DNA from 2 places in the Delftia sp. ASV31 genome. Region 2 is predicted to be linked to the other one. Evidence: predicted binding sites of a transcription regulator. Region 2 holds the regulator's gene; the other holds the start of a gene.

Region 1 (14,398 bases), on a different contig from region 2:
ACAGCATCGATGTGGTCCAGCGCTGCCCGGACGGCCGGCAGTTCGCTGCCCGCCTCATGGGCCGGGCCCTGCGCGACGAGCAAGGCCGCATCGTCGCGCTCAGCGGCACGCTGCAGGACCTGTCCGAACGCGAGGACGCACGCATGCGCCTCGAAGCCCTGGCCGACAACCTGCCCAGCGGCGCCATCTACCGCCTGGAAGGCGGCTTGACGCAACTGCGGCTCAGCTACATCAGCGCCGGCATAGAGAACCTGATCGGCGTGCCGGCCCACGCCATCATGGCCGATCGGCAGGTCTACCTGAATGCCATCCATCCCGAGGACCTGCCGCTCTACCAGGGGATGATGCAACGCTCGATCGATACGCTGCGGGTCTTCGATTGCCGCTTTCGCGTGATCAGGCCCGACGGAGAGATCCGCTGGCTGCGCTGCCGCTCGGCTCCCCGGCGCTGTCAGGAGGGCATGGTCTGGGACGGCATCATGCTGGACATCACCCGCGAACGCGAGGCCGAGCAGGCGCTGCGGCAGGCCAAGGAAGCCGCCGAAGCGGCCGAACGCGCCAAATCGGATTTCCTGGCCATCATGAGCCACGAAATCCGCACACCCATGAATACCGTCATCGGCATGACGCGCCTGGTGCAGCAGACCGCGCTGACATCGCGCCAGCGCGGCTACCTGGAGAAGGTGGAGCGCTCGGCCAGCGCCCTGCTGGCCGTGATCAACGACATCCTCGATTTCTCCAAGATAGAGGCGGGCATGCTGGCGCTGGAGGAAGTGGACTTCGCCCTTGACGATGTGCTGGAGACCGTGACGGCCTCCACGGCGCTGCGCGCAGAGGAAAAGGGGTTGGAAGTGGTCTATGCGCTGGACCCGCAGCTGCCGCCCCGTTTGCGCGGCGACCCAATGCGCCTGGGCCAGGTGCTGACCAACCTGGTCGGCAACGCCATCAAGTTCACCGAGCATGGCGAGGTGGTGATCTCCCTGCATCTGGCGCCGCCGGTGGACGCGCCTGCGGATGCCGATGCGGACACCACGGCAGCGCCCCTGCACCACCTGTGCGTGAGCGTGCGCGACACCGGCATAGGCCTGGATGCATCGCGGGCCGAGCGGCTGTTCCAGCCCTTCACCCAGGCCGACATCCAGACCACGCGCCGCCACGGCGGCACCGGCCTGGGCCTGGCCATCTGCCACAGGCTGGTGCAGCTCATGGGCGGCGAGATCGGCGTGTGCAGCCAGCCCGGCCAGGGCAGCGACTTCCGCTTCAAGGCCAAGGTCCGGCCTGCCACGGATGCGCTGCTGGACGGCCACGACAACCTGGGCAGCACCGGCGTTCTCATCGTCGATGACAACGCCAGCGCGCGCGAGGCGCTGGCCGCCATGGTGCGCAGACTGGGCATGCGCTGCGATACGGCGGCGGACGGCATGCAGGCGCTGCGCATGCTGCAAGAGGCCGCACGCCAGGAATCCCCCTATGGCCTGGCCCTGCTGGACTGGCGCATGCCCGGCATGGACGGACTGGAGCTGGCACGCCGCATGCGCGAGCGACAGGACCTGGTCAAGACCCCGGCCGCGCTCATGGTCACGGCCTTCGGGCGCGACGAAGTGCAGCTGCGTGCCGCGCAGTTTGGCCTGCGGGGCCTGCTGATCAAGCCCCTGACCGCATCGGCACTGAGGTCCTGCATCCGTGAGGCGCTGCGGGACCCCGAATCGGCCCAGCCTGAAGACCCGGCGGCCGGCCCGTCGCCACAGCAGCGCTACCCGGGCCTGCCTGGGCGCAGGGTGCTGGTGGTGGATGACAACGTGCTCAACCGCGAGGTGGCCACCGAGCTGCTGGAGCAGGCCGGCATATCGGTACAGACTGCGCAAGACGGTCTGCAGGCGCTGCAGCTGCTCGACAGCCAGCCTTTCGATGCCGTGCTCATGGATGTGCACATGCCCGGCATGGACGGCCTCAGTGCCACGCGTGCCCTGCGCACGCGCAGCGCGCTGCGGCATCTTCCGGTGATCGCGCTGACTGCGCAGGCCTATGTCGAGGAGCGCGCACGGATCGAGGACGCAGGCATGAATGCCCATCTGACCAAACCCGTTGACGATGTGCTGCTGTACGAGACGCTGCAGCGCTGCCTGCGCGCAGCCCCCCCGGCAGCGCCTGCGCCGGCCCCGCCCTCCCGGCCCACGCCCCCAACCCCTGCCCCGGCCTGGGATCCTGTGCAGCTGCGGCAATGCCTTGCCAGCCAATCGCCGCGCATGCTGCATGCGATCGAAGGCTTTGCCCAGGACTTTGCCGATGCGCCGCAACAGCTGCGCCGCGCCGCGCGCAGCGGCAACTGGGCAACCGTGGCGTCGCTGGCGCATACCTTCAAGGGCAGCCTGGGCTACCTGGGCGCGAACCTGCTGGAGCAATGGTCGGCCATGGCCGAGACCGGCGCGCATGCCTGCATGTCAGGCGACGGCAATGGCGGGAATGCCCGGCCCAGCGGTGATCTGCCATCCCTGGTGCAGGCGCTGGCCGATGGGCTGCAGGGCCTGCTGGCGGAAATCGCCGTGCGGTCCAGGCAGGCGGCCTTGCCACCCCTGGCCACGGTGTCCAGCGCTGCGCCCCCGCAGCAGCCGCAGCGGCAGCCGATGACCGCAGAGGAAGCCTCATCCACGCTGGCTCGGCTGCGGCGGCAGATTGCCGACAGCGACTATGCCGCCGTGGCCGAACTGGAACGGCTGCGGCCCCTGGTCAGCGGGCGCCATGCGTCCGTGCTGCAGCGCATCCAGCGCTGCACCGAGTCCCTGGAAACCGAGGCGGCGCTGCAGGCGCTCGATCAGCTGGCGCGGAGCATGGCCGCGAACCGGATGGCCCCACAGGGAGCTGCTGATGCTTGACGCCCTGACCGGGTCGGAGCTGCCCACGGTCCTCATCGTGGACGACGAGCGGCTGAACCGCAGCATGCTGGCCGAGCTGCTGAGCCCCCACTACCGAGTGCTGCTGGCCAAGGATGGCCCTGGCGCCCTGGTGATCGCCCACCGCGAAGCCCACCGCCTGCAGCTGATCCTTCTGGACCTGGCCATGCCCGGCATGAACGGCTACGAGGTGCTGGGTGCGCTGCGTGCGCAGGAGCGCACCGCCCATATCGCCGTCATCTTCATCACCGGACAGAGCAATGCCGAGGCCGAGGAATACGGCCTGCGCCTGGGCGCGGCCGACTATGTCTCCAAGCCCATACGCCCCGCCGTGGTCGAGGTGCGCGTGCGCAACCAGATACGGCTGGCCCTGCAGCGCCAGGCCCTGGAACGCCTGGCCATGGTGGACGGGCTGACCGGCCTGGCCAACCGGCGCCACTTCGATGACGTGCTGGAGCGCGCCTACCGCCGCAGCCTGCGCACGGGCGAGCCCGTGGGCCTGGCTCTCATTGATATAGACCACTTCAAGCAATACAACGACTGCTATGGCCATGTGCAGGGGGACGAGGCGCTCAAGGCCGTGGCCGCCGCGCTGCAGCGCCATGCGCGCCGGCCCTACGACCTGGCAGCGCGCTTTGGCGGCGAGGAATTCGCGCTCATCCTCCCCGGCGAAAGCGACGCGCCGGCCATGGCCGAGCATTTCCGCCAGGAAGTGCTGCGCCTGTCCATCGCCCACGCCGCCTCTCCCACGGCGCCGCAGCTCACCGTCAGTTGCGGCGTACTCACCGTGCGGCAGCCGTCTGCCGCGCCTTTGGAAACCTGGCTGCAGAAGGCGGACGGCCTGCTCTACCAGGCCAAGGCCCAGGGGCGCAATCGCATCGAGGCAGCCGTGGAGCCCTGAAAATGCGCGCCGAACCAAGGCATGGCACCCGGATTCTGAGCCTGCACAACCGGCGGCGGGAAAGCCACAGCTATCATTGAAAGATGCTCTCCGTCCCCCTGATTTCCGCCAACGTATCGCCCCTGGGCTGGATGCTGGCGCTTGCCGCAGCCGTGGCCTATGCCGTGCCAGCCGCCGGCGCCCGACGCATCAGCCAGGCCGGCGCCCGCATTGCCCTGCGCCTGGCCTGGGTGCTCCACGCACTGGCCCTGGCCTGGGGCCTGCTCGGGGAGCAGCCTCACTTCGGCTTTGCACCGGCCCTGTCCATGACGGCCTGGCTGGTGCTCACCGTCTATGGCGTCGAGCAGCAGCTGTTCCCCAAGATGCGCGCGCAGCTGGCGCTGTCCGCCCTGGGCACGGCCGCCGTGCTCATGGCCGCGCTGTTTCCGGGAACGCCCCTGCATGTCAACGCCTCGCCCTGGCTGCCGCTGCACCTGGCACTGGGCATTGCCTCCTACGGACTGTTCGCGGCCGCCGTGGTCCACGCCTCGTTGATGACACGCGCCGAGCAGCACATGCGGCTGGGCGGCGGTGGCCATGACAGCGGCCTGCCGCTTCTCACGCTGGAGCGCTTGACCTTCCGCTTCGTGTCCGCAGGCTTTGTGCTGCTCACGGCCACGCTGGCCGCAGGCTGGCTGTTCGGCGAACAGCTCTATGGCAAGGCCTGGGTCTGGAACCACAAGTCTGTGTTCTCGCTGCTGTCGTGGCTGACCTTTGCCGTGCTGCTGATCGGCCGTGCGCGCTTTGGCTGGCGTGGCCGCAGCGCCGTGCGCATGCTCTATGCAGGCGCCCTGCTGCTGCTGCTGGCCTATGCGGGATCGCGCTTCGTCATGGAAGTGCTGCTGGAGCGCACCACATGAAGTACCTGCTGGTCCTGATCGTCATCATCATTGCCGTCGGCGTCTGGCGCAGCCAGCGCCGTGCCGAGGCCCGCGAGCGGCGCCAGGCCGCTGCGCCGCGCAATCCGGCCAACCCTGCCAATGCGCCGCTGGCGGCACCGCAGGACATGGTCGAATGCGCGCACTGCGGCCTGCACCTGCCGCGCAGCGAGGCCATCGAAGCGGCCGGCCGCAGCTACTGCAGCGCAGAGCACCGCACCCTGGCGCAACGGCGCTGAGCATGCAGGACGCGGTCCCCCCCCAGCCACCCACCATCGACGAGGCCGCGGCGCAGTCGCCGCACGACGCCAACGCCCCCTTTGTCCGGCTATGGCAGGGCTTCCTGACCGGCCGCGTGCTCATCGCCACTGCGCTTTTGCTGCTGCAGCTGGCGCTGCTCAGCGTGCAGCCTGGCGGCAATTCCCTGGTCTGGCTGGTCTGCCTGGGCTACCTGGGGCTGACGCTGCTGCTGCGGCTGACGGCACGCGCCCAGCCGCCCTCGCCCCGCGCCGGCGTGCACTGGCTGCCCGTGATCGGCGTGGACATCGCGGTCATCTGCCTGCTGCAAATGCTGCAGACCGGGCCGCTGAACTACTCGGCCCTGCTGGCCATTCCCATCCTGATCTCGGCCGTGCTGGGCAATCTGACCCTGGCCCTGGCCACCACGGCCAGCGTCACGCTGCTGACCCTGGGCTGGGTGGCATGGCAGGACGTGGCTGGCCGCATAGAAAGCACCCAGGCCTACTACCAGGCCAGCTTTGCCTGCGCAGGCTATTTCGCGGTGGCCTATCTGACGCACGAACTGGCACGCCGCGTGCGGCGCGAGCGCCACCTGGCCCAGCACAGCAGCCGCAAGGCCCAGACGCAGGAACAGGTCAATGCCCTGGTGATCCGCCACCTGGGCGAAGGCGTGCTGGTGGTCGATCCCCAGTTCCGCGTGCAGCAGGCCAACCCGGCCGCGCTGCACCTGCTGGGGCTGGCCGACGCGCATGCCCTGCCCTTCGCCCTCAAGGAGCATTCCGGCTGGCAGCGGCTGCAGGACGCCGTGGCCCAGAGCTTTGCCCAGAACCTGCCCATCTCGGCCGCCATCCATCTGCAGTCCATCGGCCAGGAAGGCATGACGGGCCTGCACCTGCGCACCTGGCTGACCGAGGTCGCCACCCCATCCGACGCCGCCGACGCGGCCGAGCCCGCACTGCTGCAGCAGCTGTGCGTGGTCTTTCTGCACGACCTGCGCGAGATGGAGGCGCGGCTGCGCACGGAAAAGCTGGCGTCCATGGGCCGCATGTCGGCCGCCGTGGCCCACGAGATCCGCAATCCGCTGGCCGCCATCACCCAGGCCAATGCCCTGCTGGCCGAGGATCTGGCACAGGACCCGGCCCAGCAGCAGCTGTGCCGCATCGTGGGCCAGAATGCCGAGCGCCTGGCACGCATCGTCGAGGACGTACTCAACATCGCCCGGGCCCAGCAGCACATTGGCGAGGCGCATGCCGGCCTGCTGGCCCTGGACCAGCATGTGGCCCAGGTTTGCCAGGAATGGCAGGCCCAGGGCCAGCCCGCGCACAGCATCCAGCTCCTGCTCGACGCCAGGGACAAGACCGTGGTGTTCGATGGCGAGCATCTGCGCCGCATCCTGGTGAACCTGCTGGACAATGCCCGGCGCTACCGCAGCAACGCCCACGAGCCACACACGCTGCAGGTGCTGACCGGCGCGCCGGCCGGCGGCCAGATCTGGCTACAGGTCTGGAGCGATGGCGCCGCGCTGGAGCCCACGGTCCAGCGCCATCTGTTCGAGCCCTTCTTCTCTTCGGAAAGCCGCTCCAGCGGCCTGGGCCTGTATATCTGCCGCGAGCTGTGCCAGCGCTACGATGCCAGCATCAGCTACCAGCGGCTGTCGCGGCCCACGCCGCACGGCCCTGTCGAGGGCAATGCCTTCAGCATCGTGTTCCGTGCCGGCCCGGCCTCGGCCCTGCCGGCCTCCCTGTTTGATCAGATTGTGGTGTGATGCCTTTGAACTCCCTGCCCGCTGCCGCATCGATCCTTGTCGTGGACGACGAGCCGGATCTGCGCACCCTCTATGAACTGACCCTTCTGCGTGAAGGCTACCGCGTGGAAACCGCCGCCAGCGTGGGCGAGGCGCGCGAGCAACTGCAGACCCAGCGCTTCGACGTGGTCATCACCGACATGCGCCTGCCCGACGGCATGGGCATGGAGCTGCTGCAGGACCTGCGCAGCCAGCAGCGGCGCGAGCGCTGCGTGGTCATGACGGCCTACGGCTCCGCCGAGAACGCCGTCGAGGCCCTGCGCTCAGGCGCCTTCGACTACCTGACCAAGCCCGTGGACCTCAAGCAGTTCCGCCTGGTCGTGGCCTCTGCCGCCCAGGGTGTGGGCGGTGTGCCGGCCCCGGGCGTGATGCCGGCGCGCAGCCCTTCGGCCGCTCCCGCCGCCAGCCCGGTGCTCAACGGCAGCGGCGCACTGGATGCCATGGTGGGCGACTCCCCCGCCATGCAGGCCGTCAAGCAGCGCATTGCCAAGGTGGCCCGCGGCATGGCGCCGGTGCTGGTGCATGGCGAGTCGGGCACGGGCAAGGAGCTGGTGGCCCGCGCGCTGCATGCCTGCAGCCAGCGCGCCCATGGCCCCATGGTGGCCGTGAACTGCGGTGCCATTCCCGAAAACCTGCTGGAGGCCGAGTTCTTCGGCGCGCGCAAGGGCTCCTATACCGGCGCCACCCAGGACCGCGACGGCTACTTCCAGGCTGCGCGCGGCGGCACCTTGTTTCTGGACGAGATCGGCGACCTGCCCCTGGCCATGCAGGCCAAGCTGCTGCGCGCCATCCAGGAGCGCCGCGTGCGCCCCCTGGGCTCCGCACAGGAGGAAGCGGCCGATGTACGCATCGTCAGCGCCACCCACCGCGACCTGGCTGCCGATGTGCGGCAGGGGCGCTTCCGGCAGGACCTGTACTACCGCCTCAATGTCATCGAGGTACTGCTGCCCCCGCTGCGCGAGCGCCGCGAAGACCTGCCTGCCCTGTGCCGCGCCCTGCTGGCACGGCTGTCGCAGGAATCCGGCCTGCCCATGCCCGAGATCGACGAGCTTTCAGTGCAGCAGATCGCCCGCCTGCCCCTGCCCGGCAATGTGCGTGAACTGGAGAACCTGCTGCACCGCGCCATCACGCTGGGCGAGGACGGGCCGCTGCGCATAGATCCCGAGATGCAGCTGCCCTGCGGCACTCCGCCTGCACCGCCCGCACCGCCCGCATCCGCCTCGCCCTCTCCTTCGCTCTCGCCTTCGCGCCCCGTGCCGCCAGGCGGCCCGCTATCGCCAGAGCCAGCCGATGCCGAGCTGCCCCGTGACCTGCAGGCCTGGCTGGACGAGCGCGAGCGCGGCATCCTGGTGCAGGCGCTGCAGGAAAACGGCTTCAACCGCACGGCCACCGCCGCGCGCCTGGGGCTGAGCCTGCGCCAGATCCGCTACCGCATCGACCGGCTGAACATCGCCCTGCCCGGCGATGCCAGCGCCGAGGCGGACGGAGGCGGCCATGGCGAGTCCTGATCCACAGGCGCAAGCCACCCAGGCCCCGGCCTGGACCTGGCAAGGCGGCTGGCTGCAGCAGGCCCGCCACCTGCCCTCGCCCAACTTTGGCGAGCGCCCGGCCCAGGCGCTGATCGATCTGGTCGTCGTGCACTCCATCAGCCTGCCCCCGGGCGAGTACGGCACGGGTGCGGTCCAGCAACTGTTCACCAACAAGCTCGACTGGGACGCCCATCCTTACTACCAGGGGATACGCGGCCTGGAGGTGTCGGCGCATTTCTTCATCACGCGCCAGGGCGAGGTCTGGCAGTTTGTGGACTGCGATGCGCGCGCCTGGCATGCAGGCGCTTCCTGCTGGCGGGGCCGCGACCGCTGCAACGACGACTCCATCGGCATAGAACTCGAAGGCCTGGAGGGCCTGCGGTTCGAGCCGGCCCAGTACGCGGCGCTCGATGCCCTGTGCAACGCCATCGCGGCGCGCTACCCCGTGGCCCATCTCGCAGGCCATGAGCACATCGCGCCGGGCCGCAAATGCGATCCGGGCGCAGGCTTCGACTGGCACCGGCTGCGCGGGCTGCTGGCCCATCACCCCGCCACGGCGAACTGGCAGTTGCCGCCCGGCGCGGGCCAGCCCTCCACGTAAGCGCACACCCTCATCGCAGGCACCGCCAGGTCTTGCGCAAAATCCCGCTTGTCCACAGGCAGAGGACAAAGGCTCTGTCAATCCAGAAAGCAACCGATGTGGCGCGCCGGGCGCACGCACCGACTGCCTGATCATTTTTTACAAATTCACGCATGTGTCGCAGCCCCACTGTCCATGGGGCTTTCAGCGGTCCGACCGGCGCAGGGCCAAGGCTGCCGCGGCTTGCGACGGGCCATCGCCCGCAAGCCACGGCGCAGCGGGCCTTTGCTGCTACTGGCTTGTATGTTGCGCACCCGTTTGGCGCAGCGCAAACAGCGGTTTTCCGGCCGTGAGTACCCCGTGTACATGAGACGGCGATACACTACAGGTAGTGCCTGAGAGCACGCCGGACACCATATCTAGTGTTCAAAAGCTGTGCACACCCTGTGAAAACGGTGTGCACATCCGGCCATCGATTCCATCTCCCAGCAAGCCTGCCCCCAGTGCAGGTCCGCGTCCGTTCTATCCACAAACACCCGTTGAGGAAACTCATGCAAGAAGCACTGAATTCTTTGGCTCCCGCTGCGCACGGTGATGCTGCCAATCCTTCCTCCGCCCATCACCTGTCCGTGCAGGACGGCTACCAGATCATCCGCCGCAGCGGCGATGTGGTGCCCTTCACGCCGCAAAAGATCGCCGTCGCGCTGACCAAGGCCTTCCTGGCCGTGCGCGGTGCCCAAGGTGCGGCCTCCGCCAGCGTGCGCGAGACCGTGGACGAGCTGACCCAGGCCGTGGTTCGCGCACTGCTGCGCTCGCGTCCGGGCGGCGGCACCTTCCATATTGAAGATGTGCAGGACCAGGTCGAACTGGGCCTGATGCGCGGCGGCCACCACGACGTGGCACGCGCCTACGTGCTGTACCGCGACCGCCGCAACCAGGAACGTGCCGAGCAAAAGAAGGCCGCCGAGGCCGCAGCGGCCGCCGCCGCCGCACCGGCGCCCGTGCTGCATGTGACCGACAACGGCCAGCGCGTGCCGCTGGACCAGGCCCGCCTGCTGGCGCTGATCGAGGCGTCCTGCCGCAACCTCAACGCCGATATCCAGGCCGCCCCCATCGTCGCCGAGACGCTGCGCAACCTGTACGACGGCGTGCCGATCGAAGAAGTCTTCAAGGCCTCCATCCTGGCCGCTCGCACGCTGATCGAAAAAGACCCCGACTACACCTACGTCACCGCCCGCCTGCTGCTGCACACGATCGTGCGCGAGGTCATGGGCCGCGACGTGCAGCCGGCCGACATCCAGGCGGCCTACGCAGAGTACTTCCCCGGCTTCATCCGCAAGGGCGTGGACAACGAGCTGCTCAACCCCGAGCTGCTGAACTACGACCTGCCCCGCCTGGCTGCCGCCATCAAGGCCGAGCGCGACGAGCAGTTCGACTACCTGGGCCTGCAGACCCTGTACGACCGCTACTTCCTGCACGTGCGCAAGACGCGCATCGAGCTGCCCCAGTCCTTCTTCATGCGCGTGGCCATGGGCCTGGCGCTGCAGGAAGAGGACCGCAATGCACGCGCCATCGAGTTCTACGAACTGCTGTCGTCCTTCGACTTCATGAGCAGCACGCCCACGCTGTTCAACAGCGGCACGCTGCGCTCGCAGCTGTCTTCCTGCTACCTGACCACGGTGCCCGACGATCTGGACGGCATCTATGAGTCCATCAAGGAAAACGCCCTGCTGTCCAAGTTCGCCGGCGGCCTGGGCAACGACTGGACGCGCGTGCGCGCCCTGGGTTCGCGCATCAAGGGCACGAACGGCGAGTCGCAGGGCGTGGTGCCCTTCCTCAAGGTGGTCAACGACACGGCCGTGGCCGTGAACCAGGGCGGCAAGCGCAAGGGCGCCGTCTGCACCTACCTGGAGACCTGGCACCTGGACATCGAGGAATTCCTCGAACTGCGCAAGAACACCGGCGACGACCGCCGCCGCACGCACGACATGAACACGGCGAACTGGATTCCCGACCTGTTCATGAAGCGCGTCATGGAAAAGGGCCACTGGACCCTGTTCTCGCCCTCCGATGTCGGCGACCTGCACGACCTCTTCGGCGCCGCCTTCGAGCACGCCTACAAGGCCTACGAAACCAAGGCCGACAACGGCGAACTCAAGCTGTTCAAGCGCATCCCGGCCATGGACCTGTGGCGCAAGATGCTGTCCATGCTGTTCGAGACCGGCCACCCCTGGGTCACCTTCAAGGACCCCTGCAACGTGCGCTCGCCCCAGCAGCACGCCGGCGTGGTGCACTCGTCCAACCTGTGCACCGAGATCACGCTGAACACCAGCGACACCGAGACCGCCGTCTGCAACCTGGGCTCGGTCAACCTGGCGCGCCACATCGTCGATGGCGCCATCGACCACGGCAAGCTGCGCAAGACCATCACCACGGCCATGCGCATGCTGGACAACGTGATCGACATCAACTACTACGCCGTGCAGAAGGCCAAGGACTCCAACCTGCGCCACCGCCCCGTGGGCCTGGGCCTGATGGGCTTCCAGGATGCGCTCTATGAAATGCGCATCGCCTACGCCAGCGACGCGGCCGTCGAGTTCGCCGACCAGTCGATGGAAGCCATCTGCTACTACGCCTACTGGGCCTCCACCGAGCTGGCCAAGGAACGCGGCCAGTACTCCAGCTACAAGGGCTCGCTGTGGGACCAGGGCATCCTGCCGCTGGACACGCTGAACCTGCTGGAGAAGGCACGCGGCGGCTATGTGGAAGTGGACCGCTCCTCGCGCCTGGACTGGGATGCCCTGCGCGCCAAGATCGGCCAGCACGGCATGCGCAACTCCAACTGCGTGGCCATCGCGCCCACGGCGACCATCTCCAACATCGTCGGCGTCGATGCCTCCATCGAGCCCTCGTTCGGCAACCTGTCGGTCAAGTCCAACCTGTCCGGCGAGTTCACCGTCATCAACCAGTACCTGGTGCGTGACCTGAAGCGCCTGGGCCTGTGGGACGACGTGATGGTCATGGACCTCAAGCACTTCGACGGCTCGCTGCGCCCCATCGACCGCGTGCCCCAGGACGTCAAGAGCCTGTACGCCACCGCCTTCGAGGTCGAGCCCACCTGGCTGGTCGAGGCCGCTGCGCGCCGCCAGAAGTGGATCGACCAAGCCCAGAGCCTGAACATCTACATGGCCGGTGCATCGGGCAAGAAGCTGGACGACACCTACAAGCTGGCCTGGCTGCGCGGTCTGAAGACCACCTACTACCTGCGCACCACCAGCGCCACCAACATCGAGAAGTCCACGGTGCAAAGCCGCGTGCTCAACGCCGTGCCCTCGGCCGCCGCCGCACAGCCTGCCGCCGTGAACACCTCCAGCGCCCTGGAAGCCGCGGCAGCCGCCGCGCGCGCCCAGGCACCGGCGACGGACATCAAGTTCTGCGCCATCGACGATCCCGGCTGCGAAGCCTGCCAGTAAGCCGCGCAGCGCGGGGCCTCGCCACGGCGCAGGCCCCGCGCCCTGCCCGCCAGCCAGCGCCATGCGCAGGATCTTCGCCATGGACCTTGGGCCTGCTCAACACGCCAGGCCACCCATGGTCCTACATTGACCGGAGCAGAAAGAGAGGACTCTTTCGCACCGAATGAACTGAACATATGCCCCAGGGCATGCCGGAGAAAATTGCAATGCTGACCTTTGACGACGACGCCACCCTCTCGAACACGCCCAGCGGCGCGGAGGCTGCGCCGAGCACCACACACAAGCGCGTGAATGCCGCCGACAAGCGCATCATCAATGCCAAGACCGACGTCAATCAGCTGGTGCCGTTCAAGTACAAGTGGGCCTGGGAAAAGTACCTGGCCACCTGCGCCAACCACTGGATGCCGCAGGAAGTGAACATGAACCGCGACATCGCCCTGTGGAAGGACCCCAACGGCCTGACCGAGGACGAGCGCCGCATCATCAAGCGCAACCTGGGCTTCTTCGTGACGGCCGATTCGCTGGCCGCCAACAACATCGTGCTGGGCACCTACCGCCACATCACGGCGCCCGAATGCCGCCAGTTCCTGCTGCGCCAGGCCTTCGAGGAAGCCATCCACACCCACGCCTACCAGTACATCGTGGAGTCGCTGGGCCTGGATGAGGGCGAGATCTTCAACGCCTATCTCGAAGTCCCCTCCATCCGCGACAAGGACGAATTCCTGATCCCCTTCATCGAAGCGATCATGGACCCCGCCTTCAAGACCGGCACCTTCGAAACCGACCAGACCCTGCTCAAGTCGCTGATCGTTTTCGCCTGCCTGATGGAGGGCCTGTTCTTCTACGTGGGCTTCACGCAGATCCTTGCGCTGGGCCGCCAAAACAAGATGACCGGCGCCGCCGAGCAGTACCAATACATCCTGCGCGACGAGTCCATGCACTGCAACTTCGGCATCGACCTGATCAACCAGCTCAAGCTCGAAAATCCACAGCTGTGGACACCCGAATTCAAGGAAGAAATCACGGCGCTTTTCGTCAAGGCCGTCGAGCTGGAATACCGCTACGCAGAGGACACCATGCCGCGCGGCGTGCTCGGAATGAACGCATCGATGTTCAAGGGCTACCTGCGCTACATCGCCAACCGCCGCGCCACGCAGATCGGCCTTGAGGCCCTGTTCCCCAACGAGGAAAACCCGTTCCCCTGGATGAGCGAGATGATCGATTTGAAGAAGGAACGTAACTTCTTTGAGACACGCGTCATCGAGTATCAAACCGGCGGCGCACTTTCCTGGGATTAATCGCTTCTCTGCAGGCACAATGCGAACCATGACGCGCTTCACGCTTTTGCAATACCGATGGTGTTGCGGCGTGGGGCGTCTCCGTGTTCATTGCGATGCGTCACTCCACATCGCTTTGGATCGCTTCGGAGCCCCGTACCCCGAAGTGTTTTGTGCAAATCAACGAAGGAGAAGATGATGGCAACTGCGAAGAAGACGGCCTCCACCAAGGCCCCCACCGACAAGAAAACCACTGCCAAAAAGGCGGCTGCTCCCAAGGCTGAAACCGTGAAGAAAACCACGGCCACTGCCAAGGCAGCACCCGTCAAGAAGGCTGCTGCACCTGCTGTGAAGAAGGCTGCAGCTCCTGCTGCCAAGAAGGCTGCTGCACCTGCTGCCAAGAAGGCTGCTGCACCTGCTGCCAAGAAGGCTGCCGCTCCTGCCAAGAAGGCTGCTGCTCCTGCTGCGAAGAAGGCTGCCGCTCCTGCCAAGAAGGCTGCTGCTCCTGCTGCGAAGAAGGCTGCCGCTCCCGCCAAGAAGGCTGCTGCTCCTGCTGCGAAGAAGGCTGCCGCTCCCGCCAAGAAGGCTGCTGCTCCTGCTGCGAAGAAGGCTGCCGCTCCTGCCAAGAAGGCTGCTGCTCCTGCTGCAAAGAAGGCTGCCGCTCCCGCCAAGAAGGCTGCTGCTCCTGCCAAGAAGGCTGCTGCTCCTGCTGCAAAGAAGGCTGCCGCTCCCGCCAAGAAGGCTGCTGCACCTGCTGCCAAGAAGGCTGCCGCTCCCGCCAAGAAG
Region 2 (14,398 bases):
TCATATCGGCCATGGTCTTGTCCTTTGAACATGTGATTGCTTGGATGGTCACGCGCGTTCCCGTTTCAGGCACGCGCGTTGCAGCGGAGATATGGCGATGAGCGGCGGCCCCGGGCAGGAGCCTGCCGGTGGCCTGGAGGACGGTGCCGTTGCACTGCCCGTGCCCGAACAGGAGCGCAGCCTTTCGCTGATGGAGCGGCCCGAGCCGGTGGTGCCCCCATCCTGGCGCGAACGCCTGCGCTGCTTTCCCTGGCGCAATACCGCGCACACGCTGCGCGAACGCTTTCGCGAGGACCGGCTGGGCGTCACCGCCAGCAGCCTGACCTTCACCACGGTGCTGGCCCTGGTGCCGTTCTTCACGGTGGCGCTGGCGCTGTTCACGGCGTTTCCCATCTTCTCGCGCGTGCAGATCGTGCTGGAGCGCTGGCTGATCGACAGCCTGATCCCCGAGACCATTGCACGCCAGGTGCTGGGCTATCTGACGCAGTTCGCCTCCAAGGCCAGCCAGCTGGGCATGGCCGGTTTTTCCATTCTGGTGATCACGGCGGTCGCGCTGATCCTCACCATAGACCGCACGCTCAACAACATCTGGCGCGTGCGCCAGCTGCGGCCGCTGGGCCAGCGCGTGCTGATCTACTGGGCCGCGATCACGCTGGGCCCGCTGGTGCTGGGCCTGAGCCTGGTGCTGTCGTCCTATGTGATGTCGGCCTCGCGCGGGCTGGTCAATGCGTTGCCCGAAGGCTTGCGCTTCATCTTCGATTCCATCGAGTACCTGGCGCTGGCCGCTGGCATGGCGGGCCTGTACCACTACGTGCCCAATACGGCGGTGCGCTGGCGCCATGCCTGGGTGGGCGGCCTGTTCGTGGCCACCTGCATGGAGCTGGCCAAGAAGGCGCTGGGCCTGTACCTGGCCTCGGTGCCTACCTATTCGGTCATCTACGGCACCTTTGCCACCTTGCCGATCCTGCTGATCTGGATCTACATGGCCTGGATCATCGTGCTGCTGGGCGCCGTGGTCACCGCGTATCTGCCCATCGTCATGGCCGGCGTGCAGCGCATGCCCGGACAGCAGGGCTGGCAGTTCGAGATGGCCGTGGAAATCCTGCAGTACCTGGAGCAGGAGCGCGAGTCGCCCGCCAAGGGCCTGTATGCCAGCGATCTGGCACGCCGCCTGCATGTGGACTGGCAGCAGATCGATCCGGTGCTGCAGGCGCTGTCCGTGCTCGACTGGGTGGGAACGGTGCAGGCGCCAGGCGTCGCGGCGGGCAGCGAGGGCACGGAGCCCCGCTACATGCTGCTGGTGGACCCGCAACACACGCCCTTGGCACCCCTGGTCGAACGCCTGCTGCTGGCGCCTTCCGCTGCCGTGCAGCCGCTGTGGGAGCGCACGGGCCTGGCGGGCATGACGCTGGCCAGCCTGCTGGAGAGCCGGCCCCGGCCGTAGTGCCCGGCGCGGCGCTTTAGAGCGCAATGCGTCCGGTGAGGATGTCGCGCCACATCACCCAGTCGCCGCGAAAGCTGTACAGCGGGCGCTTGAAGCTGGCGGGCCGGTTTTTCTCGAAGCCGAAGTGCCCTATCCAGGCAAAGCCGTAGCCGAACAGCAGGCCGCCGAGCAGGAACCAGAAATTGCCGGTCAGGAACAGCGCGAACAGGCACAGCAGCGCCAGCGTGGAGCCGACGAAGTGCAGGCGCCGGCAGGTACGGTTGCTGTGCTCCTGAAGGTAGAACGGATAGAACTCGGCAAAGCTCTTGAACTGGCGCGGGTCCACGGCAGCCTGTGCGGCGCCGGGCAGGGGAGCGGAAGCGTGTGACATGGCAGGCCTTCGCGTGCATGGGGTGGCTTCAACTTATACGCCGCTGCCTGGCCTTTCACCATCGGAGGAACCCGCGCGCCCGGGTTCGCAAAAGCTGCCCCGAGAGAGACAAAAGCTGCCGCATTCCGCCCCGCGCGTCGCCACGGTGTCGCCCTCTGGCGGCATGCAGGCGCATGATGTCTGCCGGGCCGGCGCCGACCGGCATGGAGTTTTTTTCGATGCCTTCCTCGTGCATGACCGACATCCCCGCATCCTTGAACGAAATCCGCATTCCCACGCCGCAGGGCAGCATCTACGTCAGGCGCTGGCAGGCGCCGGCGGCCGGCGAACGCGAACAAGGCCCGGCGCGCGCGCCCATCGTGCTGCTGCACGACTCGCTGGGCTCGGTGGCGCTGTGGCGCGATTTCCCGCAGCAACTGGCCGAGGCCACGCGCCGCGATGTGCTGGCCTACGACCGGCTGGGCTTTGGCCAGTCCGATCCCTATCCGGGCACGCTGGGGCCGGGCTTTGTGGCCCGGGAGGCAGAGACCGTGTTCCCGGCCGTGCACCAGGGGCTGGGCCTTGGGGATTTCATTGTGCTGGGCCACAGCGTGGGCGGCGGCATGGCCGCCATGGTGGCGGCCCGATATGGCGCGCAGTGCAAGGCGGTGATCACGGAGTCCGCCCAGGCCTTTGTGGAAGATCGCACCTTGCAGGGCATTCGTGCGGCCCAACAGGATTTCGCCCGGCCCGGCCAGCTGGCGCGCCTGGAGAAATACCACGGCGACAAGGCTGCCTGGGTGCTGTCTGCCTGGGTCGATACCTGGCTGTCCCCGCCTTTTGCCGACTACCGGCTGGATGAGGCGCTGGAGCGCGTGCGCTGCCCGGTGCTGGCCATCCATGGAGAGCTCGACGAGTTCGGCTCCCTGGTCCACCCCGAGCGCATCCGCGACCGCGCCAGCGGCCCGGTGGAGGTGGAGATCGTGGCCGGCGGCGGCCACGTTCCCCACCGCGAGCAGCCCGAGCGCATCGCCCAGCGCATCGCCCGCTTCCTGGCGCGGGTCTGATCCCGGGCGGGCTTCATGGGCCCGCCTGGGCGGACGCCGAGAGTTCCGGCGGAAACAGCGCCTTCTTGATCACGGCGTGCACGCCCCAGTTGCCGTCCACCACCTGCGTCACGGCGAAGTCCACGGCCACGGAGATCAGCGATACGGCCTCGTCCTCGTCCAGCCCGTGGGCCAGCATCAGATAGCGCCTTGCCTTGTGGAAGGCGTCACGCATGGCGCCTTCCAGCGATGACTTGCGATAGACCTGGGACTGCGCCTGGCTGCCCAGTTCGGCCAGGTGGTCGGTGAAGCTGAAGCCCTGTATCACCCACTCGGAGCCGGTCTCCAGGAAAGGGTGGTCCAGCTCTGCAAGGAAGCGGTTGTCCAGCGCGGCGCGCTTGTGCACCCGCAGCTCGAAGCTGCCGGTCAGCGAGCATTCGATGGCCGTGCCGCACAGTTCCGAGTCGCCTTGGGATGCATGCGGGTCTCCCACCGAGAACAGCGCGCCTGGCACCGATACGGGCAGGAAGAGCGTCGCGCCCTTGCCGGCGCGCCAATTGTCCAGGTTGCCGCCGAAGTAGCTCGGCGGTATGGAGTCGATCAGGCCGGCCTCTCGCGGTGCCACGGCCAGCATGCCGAAATGCGGACGCAGCGGCACGCGTGCCTTGTCCAGCACACCAAAGCGCCGGGTGATGGTGGCGGGGTCCACGGGCACGCCCGGGTAGTCGATGGTCGGATGGACCACGCCGAAGGGGTCGGTCTGCGGCGTCCAGCGGTAGTTGTAGACAGCGCGGGCCGTGGGCTCCTCGGGCAGTGCGTGGTCTATTTCATAGATGGTGACCACTTCGCGCTGGCGGGGCTCCGTGATCTGGTCGCGGTAGTGAAAGCCCCACCAGGCGGCTGCGTTGCTGCCGAAGACACGGCCGTGGTGGGCGGGGCTGCAGCTGGGGCGTGGCTGCACATCGAGGATGCGTATCTCCAGCAGGTCGCCGGGTTCGGCCTCATGCACATAGACGGGGCCGGTGCAGATGTGCACGCCGAAGCCCTCGCCCGCGCCGCGGCCGTAGATCGAGGCATCCATCGGGCCCGCGCCGCGCCGGTCCACGGCCTTCTGGGCCGCGGTCCAGTGGAACACGCTTTCGGCGCCCGGATCGCCTTCGATCATGCGTTCCCAGTCGTCCGAGGCATGCTGGGTCAGCGTCTCCATGGTCACCACGTCACCCGAGCGCACCGAAAGCACGGGCTTGAGTGAACGGCTCAGGTAGCCCCAGTGCACGGTCTTGTCGGAGACCGGAAGGTAGTAATGCTGGGGCGACGCACCGCCATTGTCTGCGTGCGCCGAGCGCTTGGGCACAAGGGCCAGCGCCTGGGCGTAGCGTGCGTGGTCGCGCAGCAGGGCCTGGAACGGGCTGTGTGCCAGGCGCGCTGCGGCCGGTTCTGCACCCTGCGCAGCGCTCTCGGCGGGCGAGGGGCGTCCGCGCTGGCCGGGCGGCGCATCCTGCACGCGCGCCGGACTGGCGCGATAGGCCTTGGGGGACAGACCATAGCGGGCCGTGAAGGCTCGGCTGAAGTTGGCGGCATCGCCAAAGCCCCAGCGAAAGCACAGCTCGGCAATGGAGAAATGCTGCAGCGAGCGGTTGCTCAGGTCCATGCGGCAGCGCTCCAGCCGTCGTTCGCGCAGGTAGGTGCTGAAGCTGGTGGCCGCCCCCTTGAACAGCTTTTGCAGATAGCGCGTGGACAGCCCCTCGGCGTCGGCGATGGCATCGATGGACAGCTCGGCATCGCCCAGCCGGGTTTCGATGGCGCGGCAGATGCGGCGCAGATGGCCAAGCTGCACGGCGCTGGGCGGCTCTGTCGTCTCGGCCTGTTCCTGGTCGGGGTTGCCGGCGCGCGGTGTCAGGCAGGTGACCAGCATGTCGGTGAGCGTGGCCTCCACCGACAGCAGATCGTCCTGTGCCAGTGTGTCGATCTGCTCTGCCAGTGAGGCCGCCATTGCCATGCACATGGCCCCCACGCCGCCTGTCCCGCCGATGTGCCGGGCCTCGGGCGGGCACGAGCGCAGCAGGCGCAACAGAAAGCTCGAGGACTCCAGCCGCGCAAGCAGCAGGCGGCCGTCGCCGGGCAACTGCAGCTGCCAGTCCCGGTCTGATTCCAGCAGCAGGGCCGAGCCGGCCTTGAGCGGGAACGCGGCGTCCTCGATCACCGCATTGGCGCTGCCTTGCAGCAAGGCGCACAGCAGCAGTCCCGGGCCGCGCAGCCGCTTGGCCACGGCCTGCAGCGTCAGCGGCGAGGTAGCCAGCGTAATGAACACCGATCCCAGTGGCGAGCTGCGCAGCGCCAGGTGGGTGGCCGGTGGCGTGGGCGCTTCGCCATGGATGTCTGCCCTGGACAGCGCCTCATTGAGCGCAGCCTGCCGCAAGGCATCGGGAAATGCGTGGGTGGAAAAGCGTCTTGGATCGTCGTGCATCAGGGGCGAACTATGAACGCCCGCGTACTGCCTGTCCAAGCCCGGCGCACCGGATGGCAGCCGCGACAAGTTTTTGTGCGCGCAGGAACAACCGGCCTGGACATGCTCGCCTGGACACTGGCGCTGCCGGCACCGATCCACAACAGCAGGAGTATTTTCGATGACCATCCCCCACCAAGAACATATCTGCGGCCCGGGCTGCCAGCACGGTGCTTCGCCAGCCGATGAGAAGCTGATCCGCGAGGAATTCCAGGTTGCACGCCGCTCCTTCCTGCGCGACGCCATGGTGGTCGGTGGCGGCGCGGTCTCGGCCGGCGCCATCAGCGGTGCGATGGCACCGTCCCGGGCCTTTGCCCAGGGCGCGCCTGGCGCCCGGGCCGGCCAGGGCATGGCCAGCCACTACTACATTCCCGCCTCTGCCAGCACCGTGCTCTGGGGCTACTTCAGCAGATCGGCCAAGCCGGTGGTTGAAGTCGAATCGGGTGACTACGTGACCATGGAGACGCTGACCCACCACGCCAATGACGATGCCGAACGCATGGTCCGGGGCGACCCTGGCGCCGAGAGCGTGTTCCACTGGGACAGTCAGCGCAAGAACGTCGATCGCCGGGGCGCCGGTCCCATGGATGCCAAGAACGGCGCAGGCGGAGGCCAGGGCGTGCACATCTGCACGGGGCCGGTACGCATCAAGGGCGCCCAGCCCGGCGATGTGCTGGAAGTGCGCATCATTGATGTGGTGCCACGCCCCTCGGGCAACCCGCAGTTCAAGGGCCGGACCTTCGGCAGCAATGCGGCGGCGAACTGGGGCTTTCACTATGGCGACACGCTCACCGAGCCCCGAAAGCGCGAGGTGGTCACCATCTACGAGGTGGATGCGACCGGCGAGCGCAACTGGGCCCGCGCCGTCTACAACTACCGCTGGACGCCGCAGACCGACCCCTTTGGCGTGGTCCACCCGACCATCGACTATCCGGGCGTGCCCGTGGACCACCGCACGATCAGCAAGAACGAAAACGTGCTGCGCAATATCCGCGTTCCCGTGCGCCCGCACTTCGGCACCATCGGCGTGGCGCCGGCCGAGGTGGAGATGGCCAGCTCCATTCCACCCAACCACACGGGCGGCAACATCGACAACTGGCGCATCGGCAAGGGGGCGACCATGTATTTCCCCGTGGCCGTGCCAGGGGCCAACTTCACCGTGGGTGATCCGCATGCCTCGCAGGGGGACTCCGAGCTGTGCGGCACGGCCATCGAGTGCTCGCTGACCGGCACCTTCCAGCTGGTCCTGCACAAGAAGGCGGACCTGCCTGGAACGCCGCTGGCCGAGCTGGCCTATCCGCTGCTCGAAACCCAGGACGAATGGCTGCTGCACGGCTTCAGCTACGCCAACTACCTGGCGGAGCTGGGGCCTGATGCGCAAAACCAGATCTTCAAGAAGTCTTCCGTGGACCTGGCGCTGCGCGACGCCTATCACAAGATGCGCCACTTCCTCATGACCACCCAGGGATTGGGAGAGGACGAGGCCATCTCGCTGATGTCGATCGCCGTGGACTTCGGCATCACCCAGGTGGTGGATGGCAACTGGGGCGTGCACGCGCTCGTGAAAAAGAGCATCTTCCCCGCGCGCGGGGCGTGAGTGCGTGCCTGCCCTGCGGGCAGGACCCGGCCGGGCTCAGCGCGCCAGGAAATCCCGGATGGCGAACAGCGTCTGGTCGGGCGCCTCGGTCATCTGGTTGTGGCCGCTGGGCAGGTGCACGATGCTGACCTGGCGCTGCGCGGCCCGGGCCGCCTCGATCAGGCCCTTGGCGGCCTTGGGCGGCGTCATCTGGTCCTGCTCGCCCAGGGCGAACAGGACCGGGCATTGCAGCGCCGCCATGGCCGCCTCGCCGCCCGCGTAGCTGTCGCAGGCCTTGAAGCCGGTGTGCAGCAGGTTGGTGCGGTCATTGCTGGCCAGCACGCGCCGGCCCAGCGCCATGCCGGCGCCGAATACCCAGCTGCCTGCGCCGCTGGGTGGCGCCAGCGTGGCGCGCGAGAACACATTGACCATGCGGATGGCCTGCTCTGGCGTGCTCAGTGCGGAGTCCAGCAGGGCGGGCGAGACCTTCATCGGATAGGCCGTGCCCACCAGCACCAGGTGGCTGACGCGCGCGCCCAGTCGCGCGGCCGCTTCCATGGCGATCAGGCTGCCCCAGCTGTGGCCGACCAGCGCGGCCTTCTCGATGCCTGCCGCATCCATGAGCTGGCCGATGAAATCCGCCGCCGCCTCCACGCTGGCGGGCGCGTCACCCGCGCTGCGGCAGTGGCCGGGCAGGTCTATGGCCAGCACGTTCCAGCCGTGGTTGGCCAGGTAGCGGCTTTGCAGGGCCCAGACGCTGTGGTCGCACAGCACGCCGTGGATGAGGATGGCCGTGGGCTGGGCGGGGTTGAAGGCCTTGCCGCCGGTATAGGCGTAGATGGCGTGGCCCTGAACATCGATCTTCATTGTTGGTGTCTCCCTTGTCGGCTCACGCTGCCTTTTCAGCGGCCTTGAGGGCGCGCTTGAGGTCATCGATCAGGTCGTCGGCATCCTCCAGTCCGATGGACAGGCGTATCGTGCCCTGGCCGATGCCGGCCTGGGCCAGTGCTTCGTCGCTCATGCGGAAATGCGTGGTGCTGGCCGGATGGATCACCAGGCTGCGGCAGTCGCCCACGTTGGCCAGATGGCTGAAGACCTTGAGTGTCTCGATGAACTTGCGCCCCTGGTTGCGGTTGCCCTTGATGTCGAAGCTGAACACCGAGCCCGCGCCGCGCGGCAGCAGCTTCTTTGCCAGTGGGTGCGAGGGATGGGTCTCCAGCAGCGGGTGGCCCACGCGGCCCACCAGCGGATGGCTGGCCAGGAATTGCACCACCTTCTCGGTATTGCGGATGTGGCGCTCCATGCGCAGCGGCAGCGTCTCTATGCCCTGCAGGATCAGCCAGGCCGTGTGCGGGCTCATGCAGGCGCCGAAGTCGCGCAGGCCTTCGCGCCGCGCGCGCAGCAGGAAGGCGCCGGTGCTGCTTTCCTCGCTGAACACCATGTTGTGGAAACCGTCGTAGGGCTCGGTCAGCTCGGGGAAGCGTCCCGACTTTTCCCAGTCGAAGCTGCCGCCATCCACCACGATGCCGCCGACCACGGTGCCGTGGCCCGACAGGAACTTGGTGGCCGAGTGGTAGACGATGTCCGCGCCATGCTCCAGCGGCTTCATCAGCCAGGGCGAGGTCAGCGTGGAGTCCACCAGCAGCGGCACGCCGGCCTCATGTGCGATGGCGCTGATGGTGGGGATGTCCAGCACGTCCAGGCCCGGGTTGCCCACCGTCTCGCCGAAGAACAGCTTGGTGTTGGGGCGCACTGCGGCGCGCCAGCCGTCGATGTCACCGGGCTTGACGAAGGTGGTCTCTATGCCGAAGCGCGCCAGCGTGTAGTGCAGCAGGTTCTGCGAGCCGCCGTACAGCGCCGTGCTGGCCACGATATGGCTGCCCGCGCCCATGAGCGTGGCCACCGACAGGTGCAGCGCCGCCTGGCCGCTGGCCACGGCGATGGCGCCCACGCCGCCTTCCAGGGCCGAGACGCGCTGCTCCAGCACGGCATTCGTGGGATTGGAGATGCGGCTGTAGACGTGCCCTGGGCGCTCCAGGTTGAACAGCGAGGCCGCATGGTCGCTGGACTCGAACACGAACGAGGTCGTGAGGTGGATGGGCGTCGCGCGCGCTCCGGTGGCGGGGTCGGGCTGTGCGCCCGCGTGCAGCGCCAGGGTGTCAAAGCCGGGGTCCGAGTAGCCGGGCATTCCTGTCTCCATGGTTGTCAAGGCAAGCGGGCATTGTGGGCTATATTTCCTGTCAGACACGGGCTTGCCGCAACCACGGCGACACAGACAAATTTGGAGATACGGCATGAAAGTAAGTGACATCCTGCGCGTCAAGGGCAACACCCTCTACACGGTGTCGCCGGACGAAAGCCTGGCCAGCGCGGTGCAGGTGATGTCGGAGCGCGATATCGGCTCCCTCGTGGTCATGGAGCATGGCGACGTGGTCGGCATGCTGACCTTCCGCGAAGTGATCCAGGGCTTCGTCAAGCACGGCGGGGTGGGCGAGACGCTGGTGCGCTCGGCCATGGACGACGCTCCCATGACCTGCACCATGGAAACCGACATGGACGAGGTGCGCCGCATGATGCTGGACCGCCACGCACGCTACATGCCGGTGATGGACAAGCGCATGCTGATGGGCGTGATCAGCCTGTACGACGTGGCCAAGGCCGTGGTGGACAGCCAGAACTTCGAGAACCGCATGCTCAAGGCCTACATCCGCGATTGGCCTGAGGGCGAGCGCCAGGGCGCGGACTGATCATCGGGGCGATATCGACCTTTCGACCTTTCGACCGTTTCACCTTGGGCAGCAAGGCCTCCGAACGCAAAATGCGGCGGAGGCCTTTGTCTTTGCGCGCAGGGCGCAAAGCAGACAGTCGCGTGAACAGCGAATGGATGGGCCGCAGGACCTGTCAGTGCACGCGGCGGCGTTTGGGCTTGAGCAAGGCGCTGGGCGGCACGTCATAGGCCTGTCTGAAGACACGGCTGAAGTGCGAGAAGCTGGTGAAGCCGCAAGCCAGCGCCACATCGGTCACGCGCCGCGCATTGTCTGCCCGAAGCAGCAGGTGCGCCTGGGCCAGCCGTTCGTTCCAGAGCCAGCGGCTGGGGGTCAGGCCTTCGGTGGCAAACAGCCGCGCCAGGCTGCGCAGCGACATGCCCATGTCCTGGGCCACCTGCAAGGGCTTGAGCTCGGGGTCGTCGAGCCGGGCCCGCATGTACTGCTTGGCCTGGGCAAGCCTGTTGCGGGTTCTGAAATCGCCAGGGCTGGACGATGTCAGCAGCACATTCAGCAGCGAGGGGCGAAGGTCCTGCTCCTCGTCCTTGGGCTGAAGGCCTGGCGATGCCGGCGGAGTGCTGCCCGCATGGTCGCCGTGATCCTGGATTTGCGTTGAGTCGTAAGAGGCCTGCATTTCACGAACCTCCCGCAGTTTGCGGCTGGTGCCTGTGTGGTGATCCGCAGGCGGTTGGAAAAAGGGTGGATTGCAATTTTAACTATGAATATTTGCAATCCGATAGCTATTTTTATTCTCGCCGGGCGATGGCTGCCTGCGCAATGCACCGCCGCCGCGGGCACGGCGCTTGCGGGCTACCCGGGCATAATCGTCGGCCTATGAGCGGCAACACCTTCGGCACCCTATTCACTGTCACCAACTTCGGCGAATCGCATGGCCCGGCCATAGGCTGCGTCATCGACGGCTGTCCGCCCGGCATGGCGCTGAACGAAGCGGATATCCAGCAAGAACTGGATCGCCGCCGTCCCGGCACCAGCAAGTTCGTGACCCAGCGCAACGAGCCCGATGCGGTGGAAATCCTCTCGGGCGTCTACGAAGGCCGCACCACGGGCACGCCGATCGCGCTGCTGATCCGCAATACCGACCAGCGCAGCAAGGACTACTCCAACATTGCGCAGAGCTTTCGTCCCGGCCATGCCGACTACGCCTACTTCCAGAAATACGGCATCCGTGATCCGCGCGGCGGCGGCCGTTCCTCGGCACGGCTGACGGCCCCCACGGTGGCCGCTGGTGCCGTGGCCAGGAAGTGGCTCAAGGAAAAGTTCGGCACCGAGTTCCGCGCCTGCATGACCCAGGTGGGCGAGCTGTCGCTGCCCTTCGAGAGCTGGGAGCATGTGCGCAACAACCCCTTCTTTGCGCCGGTGGCCGATGTGTCTCAATACGAGGAATACATGGATGCGCTGCGCAAGTCGGGCGACTCCTGCGGCGCGGCGCTGCGCGTGCAGGCCAGCGGTATGCCGGTGGGCCTGGGCCAGCCGCTGTATGACCGCCTGGATGCCGACGTCGCCTACGCCATGATGGGCCTGAACGCGGTCAAGGCCGTGGAGATCGGTGCCGGTTTCGACAGCGTGGTCCAGCGCGGCACCACGCACGGCGACTCGCTGAGTCCCGAAGGCTTTCGCAGCAACAACGCCGGTGGCATCGTCGGCGGCATCAGCACGGGTCAGGACCTGGAAGTGCGCATAGGCATCAAGCCCACCAGTTCCATCATCACGCCGCGCGAATCCATCGACGTGCAGGGCCAGAGCACCGAGGTCATCACCAAGGGTCGCCACGACCCCTGCGTCGGCATCCGCGCAGCGCCCATCGCCGAGGCGCTGCTGGCCCTGGTGGTGATGGACCATGCGCTGCGCCACCGCGCACAGTGCGGTGACGTGGATTCGGGCCTGGCTCCCATCCCTGCCGCCGCGCCCTGAAAGCACTGCCAGGCCACCAAAGAGAAAGCCGCCCAAGGGCGGCTTTCTTGTGTCCTGCCGGCCTGATCAGCCGGGATTGCGCACCTCATCCATGACGTTCTTGAAGTCGTCCACGTCCTCGAAGCTGCGGTAGACGCTGGCGTAGCGGATGTAGCCGACCTTGTCGAGCAGCTTGAGCTCGCGCATCACCATCTCGCCCAGGCGGCTGGAGAGCACTTCGCGCTCGCCCAGGTTGCGCAGCCGTTCCTCGATGCGCTCGATTGCGGCATCGATCTGCTCTGTGCTCACGGGGCGCTTGCGCAGCGCGATCTTGAACGAGCCCAGCAGCTTGGCGCGCTCGTACTCGATGCGCCGCCCGTCCTTCTTGACGATGGCGGGAAAGCTGACCTCGGGCCGCTCATAGGTGGTGAAGCGCTTGTCGCAGCCGCCGCACTGGCGGCGGCGGCGGATGAAGCCCCCATCCTCGGCCTCACGGGTCTCCACGACCTGGGTGTCCGGATGGCTGCAGAACGGGCACTTCATGGCAGGCCTCTATGCGTGCAACTCAGGCGCCGTAGACCGGGAAGCGGGCCGTCAGCTCGGCCACCTGGGCGCGCACGCGGGCCAGGTTGGCTTCGTCGGCGGGGTTCTCCAGCACGTCGGCCAGCAGGTTGGCTGTCAGGCGGGCTTCCTCTTCCTTGAAGCCGCGCGTGGTCATGGCGGGCGTGCCCACGCGGATGCCGCTGGTCACCATCGGCTTTTCGGGATCGTTGGGGATGGAGTTCTTGTTGATCGTCATGTGGGCGGCACCCAGCGCGGCTTCGGCCGCCTTGCCGGTGATGCCCTTGGCGCGCAGGTCCACCAGCATGACGTGGCTTTCCGTGCGGCCGGAGACGATGCGCAGACCGCGTGCCGTCAGCGTTTCCGCGACAACCTTGGCGTTCTTCACGACCTGTTCCTGGTAGGTCTTGAACTCGGGCGACAGCGCTTCCTTGAAGGCCACGGCCTTGCCGGCAATGACATGCATCAGCGGGCCGCCTTGCAGGCCGGGGAAGATGGCGCTGTTGATGGCCTTCTCGTGCTCGGCCTTCATCAGGATCACGCCGCCGCGCGGGCCGCGCAGGCTCTTGTGCGTGGTGGTGGTGACCACGTCGGCGTGGGGCACGGGGTTGGGGTACACACCTGCGGCGATCAGGCCGGCATAGTGGGCCATGTCCACCCAGAAGATGGCGCCGACTTCCTTTGCGATCTTGGCGAAGCGCTCGAAGTCGATGGCCAGGGCGTAGGCAGATGCGCCGGCCACGATGATGCGGGGCTTGTGCTCGCGCGCCAGCGCTTCCATCTTGTCGTAGTCGATGGCTTCTTCGGCGTTCAGGCCGTAGGAGACCACGTTGAACCACTTGCCCGACATGTTCAGCGGCATGCCGTGCGTCAGGTGACCGCCTTCGGCCAGGCTCATGCCCATGATGGTGTCGCCGGGCTTGGCAAAGGCCATCAGCACGGCCTGGTTGGCCTGGGAGCCGGAGTTGGGCTGAACGTTGGCGGCTTCGGCGCCAAACAGCTTCTTGACGCGGTCGATGGCGAGCTGCTCGACCACATCGACGTTCTCGCAGCCGCCGTAGTAGCGCTTGCCCGGATAGCCTTCGGCGTACTTGTTGGTGAGCTGGGAGCCCTGGGCTTCCATGACGGCGGGCGAGCAATAGTTCTCGCTGGCGATCAGCTCGATATGTTCTTGTTGACGCAGGTTCTCGGCCTGGATGGCGGCAAAGACTTCGGCGTCGACCTTCTCGACGGTATTGGTGCGTTGAAACATGGCAGTCCTGTGAACTTGAAATTCCCTTGAGGCCAAGGGCTGCCCAGGCGAACGGCGGAACACTCCAGATCCCGCGTGCGCATGGAGGCTGGGCGGTACGCTCCCCGGTGGTTCACAGAAGGTGGTCCTTCTCGGGCCTTCTGCTGGTTTCCACGTCAGCGGCAGCGGTGCGTGAAGCGGCTGCGCCTATCGCCAGTTGCGTACCCCGCTAGTGTAGCTGAGCCGGTGGCGCCGAAGACCTGGCAGGGGCGTTGCAGAAGGCGTTTGCGTGGGCCACCTGCAGTTGGATCGGGCATGAAAAAAGCTGGCCTTGGCCAGCTGTGCACTCACTATGCCGGGAAGCCAGGCTACAGCGCCGGCTCCTGGGACTGAAGGGCCACCTGCTCGGAGCGGGCAGAGGTGTTGCTCGAGCTGACCGGCACGGCTGCAGGCGCAGCCGCTGCTGCCGGGACCGAGGCCTCGGCCACGGGGGTGGCCGGCTTGGTGGAGGCAACCTGTACGGCCTGCCGGGGCTGATCGACCTTGGCGGTCATCAAAGGCACGGCACGCAGGCCGGCGGCCATGCGCAGGCGCTGGTGCTCGGCCAGCACCTTGGCGGCGTAGCCACCATCGGTGGGCAGGTTGGCCGCGCCCACGTAGTAGCGCAGGCCTCCTTCGATGGAGCCGGCGCGCTCGATGCATTCCTTGAGCACGCGCACGCCCACGCGCAGATTGCTGACCGGGTCGAAGGCAGCATTCTGGCCACCGAAGTTCTCATACTTGTCGGTATGCACCGTGGTCATCACCTGCATCAGGCCCTGCGCGCCGACAGCACTTTGCGCAAACGGGTTGAAGCTGGACTCGATGGCCATGATGGCCAGGATCAGCGTCGGGTCCAGGCGGTTGACCTTGCCCAGGTCATAGGCCTCGCTGACCAGTGCCGCGATCGGCTCAGGCGCCACGCGGTACTTCTTGCTGAGCCAGAAGGCCACGGCCGCCTGCTCCTTGG

Evidence for each region. Region 2 encodes NrdR, which represses ribonucleotide reductase genes. Its sites were predicted from a motif close to CACNANATNTNGTG; they were not measured.
Region 1: the regulator NrdR is predicted to act here: its motif matches at 9,274-9,287, upstream of JHD82_RS09400 (ribonucleoside-diphosphate reductase subunit alpha).

What each region holds. Positions count from the first base shown of each region.
Region 1 is NZ_JAELTK010000019.1:39,758-54,155, forward strand. Features, by position in the region: gene JHD82_RS09365 (response regulator) at 1-2,873, shown strand, start outside; gene JHD82_RS09370 (diguanylate cyclase domain-containing protein) at 2,866-3,792, shown strand; gene JHD82_RS09375 (inner membrane protein YpjD) at 3,876-4,691, shown strand; gene JHD82_RS09380 (PP0621 family protein) at 4,688-4,948, shown strand; gene JHD82_RS09385 (PAS domain-containing sensor histidine kinase) at 4,951-6,714, shown strand; gene JHD82_RS09390 (sigma-54 dependent transcriptional regulator) at 6,714-8,261, shown strand; gene ampD (1,6-anhydro-N-acetylmuramyl-L-alanine amidase AmpD) at 8,248-8,883, shown strand; gene JHD82_RS09400 (ribonucleoside-diphosphate reductase subunit alpha) at 9,414-12,335, shown strand; gene JHD82_RS09405 (ribonucleotide-diphosphate reductase subunit beta) at 12,542-13,633, shown strand; gene JHD82_RS09410 (hypothetical protein) at 13,811-14,398, shown strand, end outside.
Region 2 is NZ_JAELTK010000072.1:10,616-25,013, forward strand. Features, by position in the region: gene JHD82_RS21940 (YihY family inner membrane protein) at 98-1,444, shown strand; gene JHD82_RS21945 (DUF962 domain-containing protein) at 1,461-1,814, opposite strand; gene JHD82_RS21950 (alpha/beta fold hydrolase) at 2,033-2,860, shown strand; gene JHD82_RS21955 (acetamidase/formamidase family protein) at 2,874-5,306, opposite strand; gene JHD82_RS21960 (acetamidase/formamidase family protein) at 5,467-6,942, shown strand; gene JHD82_RS21965 (alpha/beta fold hydrolase) at 6,979-7,788, opposite strand; gene JHD82_RS21970 (O-acetylhomoserine aminocarboxypropyltransferase) at 7,811-9,109, opposite strand; gene JHD82_RS21975 (CBS domain-containing protein) at 9,216-9,668, shown strand; gene JHD82_RS21980 (helix-turn-helix domain-containing protein) at 9,823-10,320, opposite strand; gene aroC (chorismate synthase) at 10,521-11,618, shown strand; gene nrdR (transcriptional regulator NrdR) at 11,685-12,140, opposite strand; gene glyA (serine hydroxymethyltransferase) at 12,163-13,410, opposite strand; ZMP/ZTP riboswitch at 13,445-13,620, opposite strand; gene JHD82_RS22000 (lytic transglycosylase domain-containing protein) at 13,758-14,398, opposite strand, start outside.